Regions from separate parts of the Pseudoalteromonas sp. BSi20311 genome, predicted to be linked through region 2. Evidence: predicted binding sites of a transcription regulator. Region 2 holds the regulator's gene; the other holds the start of a gene.
What was found. Region 2 encodes LexA, which represses DNA repair genes until DNA is damaged. Its sites were predicted from a motif close to TACTGTATNNNNATACAGTA; they were not measured.

Region 1 (2,414 bases), on a different contig from region 2:
CACTCATACAACACCTCCTTACTGAGATAAATTGTTTCCTTGAGTTTTTGGTATTATGGTGCTAAATTCATCATTGACTTAATACGAAAACGCAAGGTCTCGATGCTACTCAGTACATCAAGCTTTTTGTTTTAAGACTCTAAGTGAGTTGGCGCTCATTTAGAGTCTACCCTACCTAAAAAATTTACTTTGGTAGGTTGCTGCTTCCAAAGATACACCACATAGGTCTGCAATTTCTTGCGGTGCTTTCCCCTTCAGCAAATCTTTTTTTGTGTATGGCATTAGAATTTCACCACCAAAACAATTGGCCTGCCATTCACTATCTTCGAACGGTCTTAGCTCTTCATTAGTTCTGGCTAAAGTAATTTCTAAGTTTGAGTGTAATATATAATGCCCCAACTCATGTGCGGCAGTCATTCTATCGCGTCCACAACCATCCAGCGCTCGCTCGTAAACATCTTCTCTAAGCATTATTGTTTTTTGTTCTGGTATAGTGAGCCCATGATTACTTTGCATTACTGATTTTGGAAGAACTTCAAAATTAAACTCATTATCAAGTTTAGGTAATGTAAATTCCAACATTTCAATAATGGGTAAGTATAGTGAGCTACTACCCTGCTTTTTTTCTAATGTTAAACGCACAATCGAAGCAGCTTCTCGAATAGCATGCCTAGATTCAGGTGGTACTTTGATAGAATAACCGCTCAAATCACACTCCTTATTTCTCTAATAATCGTTTTAAATTTTCATAATCTTCATTATTTAAGTCATCAAAATTTCTTGCAAATAGAAGCGCTGCTTCTCTTGCCGTTTGATTTTTACCTTGTAAATTAACCTCTACGGAAGTTTGCGACAGCTCTGCATTCTTACGTAACTCTTTTTCCATTTCAGTATTCGGCTTTAGACGATTAATAATCTGCTCTAAAATGTCACTTGTAACAGGCCTTTTACCTGTTTCAATTGCCGAAATATAAGATGAAGTTTTACCTAGCGATTCAGCTAAAGCTTTTAACGATACCTCTAGGTCAATCCTCAGTTTCCGTACTGATTTTCCAAAAGGACTTAACATATTTATTCTCCCAACCCATGACGCGGTAATGGATGAAATTCACCCAACATGAGAATAGTAACTTAGCCGAGAAAATAAATCAACTAAATTTAGATGATTTATTTTCTCGGCTAAGTTTAGTTCTTTGCAAGATTAAATAGTAAGATATCTTATGCGTAATATTATGGCACTTATCTTTAAAGCAGTTAATGCGAAACACTCAAAACTGTATATCCATACAGTTAATTTTATGCTTTAATTAATTTTTTAGCAGGCTTATAAAAATGCTCATACAAAATGTTCTGACAGGTCCTAATTTAAAAGACCTTAAAACAACACTTGATAATAACTTTTTAAGTGACGCTACATTTGTTGGACGCGCCAGTGGTAATAGTATGGAAGGCGTTGGTATATTTGATGGCGACTTACTCATAGTTGATAGAGCTAAATCTGTTAAGCACTATGACATAATTGTGGCTTGTTTAAATGGCCAATTCGTTTGTAAGCTTGCTGATTTAAAAAATAACCTTTTACTTTCAGCCAACCCAGAAAATGAGCCCGTTAAACTCACAGAGTTTGACCAGTACAATATTGAAGGTGTTGTAACTCAATCAATTAGAATGCATAGGGCTAACTTAACCTTAGGATAGACAGCAGTTACATTAACTTTAAAAAAGGCTCTCCTTTCACAATCACTTTTGTTGTATCTAATTTATTAAGCTCATTTGTATTTATGTTTAATAAATTAGCTTCAACTAAAAATACCGCTCTTTGGTTTTGCTTATCAACACTCAAAACTTTAACTTTTGCAAATGTTTCAGCCTGTTCTGATCGAACAAGCGCTTCACCCTCTACGTCTGCAAATACAGAAAAGTTAGGGTTATCTTTTGATTTTGATACAAGCTCAACACCCTGCTTTATATCTTTCTTTTTTATAGCAAACGCATGAAAGTCGTTGTCATTTTTACCAAACGAAACAACCACTGACTCATCTGAACTAGCTAACAAATTAAATGTATCAACGCTTATATAAAGTATCTTCTGTTGAAAATTATAAACATGCGAATAAATTATTAACGCGACAAATATTATAGAGAAAAATATTTTCATAGGGGCGAACTCTAATTAACATGTTTATATTAAATAGAGCATAGTGCATTGGAAAGAATTGTTAATTGTAATGTCCGAAAAGTGCCATTTCCGGACGTTCGTAACGCCTCGCTTAACCGGCGAAAAATAGCAGGCCAAAGTTAGCGACGAAGGAGCTCAAGCCTGCTGTTTTGCGTCCTTTGGTTAAAGCGTTTGTTAGGTGAATTTAAGCCATAAATAGAGCAACGACAATAGAAACCCAAGTTAAACCAAAAAC
Region 2 (2,414 bases):
ACATCCTCCCCCATATATTCGTAATGCCATTTCCATTGTGAGCCAGTAATTTTTATGGTGATATCAGCTTTGCTGGCATCCTCCATGGCAATTAGGGTTTTAGTCGCAGGAATGGCCATAACAATTAAGATGACAAAAGGAATGGCAGTCCAGAGTATTTCTACTTTGGTGCTTTCATGAAACTGGGCAGGGACAGCCCCTTTAGATTTGCGATGATGAATGAGTGCCCAAAACATAATGGCAAACACGATCACCCCAATCACACAACATATTAAAAATATAGTCATGTGTAGTTGGTATACATTATTACTTATATCAGTTACGCCTTTACGCATATTATATTGGCTATTAGCAAGCACATTTTGCGAAAAAACTAACAATATAAGCCACAAGGAAGAACTCAGCTTACCCATGTGACGGCTCCTTTGATGCTATTGCTGACGCAAAGCGAAGGGACATACTACTTAAACGCCCATTCGTTATTTTTATTTTTTATAAGGGTGCTGGAGTTATTAAATGTGTGTGCTCAAAACGACTACGCTGTGAGTTATTTTTATTCCAGCTCTTTAATAACTAGTTAAAAAATAAACAATAAGCAAGGTGAGTATGAAAAATAAACAAGGGGTTACTTAAAAAAGTGCAGCAAAAAAGTAGTCACTAATGAGTTAGTTAACCTAAGAGTCAGGGGTGGTAAGGGGTAGCTTGAATAACAGCGGAAAAAATATAAAATTTTATGATTTAAAAATAATTAGGATAAATTTATTTATATATAAGTATTTAGCGATGTTATTTACAATAACAAAAGCGATTAACAAGCAGCACCATAAAAAATAATACAAGTAAAATCAGCGCCTAATTAATATTAAGCGCTAAGTTATGCTTAACTATCACATCCAATCAGCGTTACGAATAACACCTACCGCTAAGCCTTCAATATTGAAAGATTCATTTTCCAAGTCGACTTCAATGGCCGAAAACTCGTCATTTTCAGCATGCAGTAATACTTTTCTGCCGGCTTTTTCTAGGCGTTTAACCGTAACATCATCATCCACTCGAGCAACAATAACCTGACCATTTTCAGCCACTTGAGTTTTATGTACAGCGAGTAAGTCGCCATCCATAATACCAATATCTTTCATACTCATGCCGTTAACACGCAGTAAAAAATCGGCCGCAGGTTTAAACATTAAAGGGTCAATTTTACAGTGGCTTTCAACATGCTGTTGCGCCAATATTGGCTCACCCGCAGCAACCCGACCAATTAAAGGCAAGCCTAATTGCTCTGGCTCTTCTTCTTCAACAAGCTGAATGCCGCGACTCGCACCCGGCTTCATTTTAATTACACCTTTTTTAGCCAGTGCTTTTAAGTGTTCTTCTGCAGCATTTGCACTTTTAAAACCCAGTGTTTGTGCAATTTCGGCACGTGTAGGAGGCATACCAGTGTCTTTAATAAACACTTTGATAAGTTCGAGTATTTGCGCTTGGCGTTTTGTTAATGGTCGCATACAACTGGTTTTCCATACAGTACAATTAACTGTGAGTATATACAGTTATTTAAAAATCGCAAATATAAATTAATACCTTATAAGTCATGATGGCTAAACAATAAGATGCTTTAAAACCGCAATAATAAATGTAATTATTAGCAGCGCATTATCATATTAATTCTCAATTACTTATCCAAGGAGCTAGCATGAGTATTTGGCACCAACCAATTACATTAGAGTTTTGTAAGCAATTAGATCAAGGGATCACTGGCCAAGGCACGCTCATGAAGACCATGGGAATTGAAATCAGTGAAATTGGTGATGACTACTTAGTCGCCACTATGCCAGCCATACCTGAGCACCATAATCCAATGGGTATAGTGCATGGTGGTGCCAATGTCGTGCTTGCTGAAACAGTAGCAAGTTATGCCGCTAACTTTGTGGTTGATTTCAGTCGATTTTATTGTGTTGGGCAAGAGATCAGCGCAAGCCACTTAAAAGCGTCACGCAACGGCACATTAACCGCTACCGCAAGGGCTTATCATATAGGTAAACGCAGCTCGGTTTGGGATATTAAAATAACCAATAGCCGCAATGAGCTTTGCTGCGTATCAAGAATGACCGCAGCCGTAGTCGAGCGAAAAGGTTAAATTACTTTTCCAGAGGGTAAATAGTAACTTCTATGCCTGCGCCAATTGCAGATATGCGTAACAAGGTATCTGCATGCAAGGCCTGATTGAAACATTTTGGCGACGTACCCGACTCAAACCCCATATCAAACGTTCTGCGAGAACAGCTTAACCATTGCTTTAATGCATTGCGTGAACACGACTCGATTAACTCACACAAATGATTAATTGCTTTATCGGGTGTGGTTATTTCACCAGCTACTTCGATGCGTGCCAGTTGGCGGTATTCGTCTTTATC

Region 1: the regulator LexA is predicted to act here: its motif matches at 1,273-1,292, upstream of P20311_RS08465 (LexA family transcriptional regulator).

Annotation. Positions count from the first base shown of each region.
Region 1 covers NZ_BADU01000075.1:57,787-60,200, forward strand. The annotation lists gene P20311_RS08455 (ImmA/IrrE family metallo-endopeptidase) at 172-708, opposite strand; gene P20311_RS08460 (helix-turn-helix domain-containing protein) at 719-1,069, opposite strand; gene P20311_RS08465 (LexA family transcriptional regulator) at 1,333-1,698, shown strand; gene P20311_RS08470 (hypothetical protein) at 1,706-2,158, opposite strand; gene P20311_RS08475 (hypothetical protein) at 2,364-2,414, opposite strand, start outside.
Region 2 covers NZ_BADU01000142.1:7,847-10,260, forward strand. The annotation lists gene coxB (cytochrome c oxidase subunit II) at 1-413, opposite strand, end outside; gene lexA (transcriptional repressor LexA) at 888-1,505, opposite strand; gene P20311_RS14390 (PaaI family thioesterase) at 1,694-2,137, shown strand; gene P20311_RS14395 (hypothetical protein) at 2,139-2,414, opposite strand, start outside.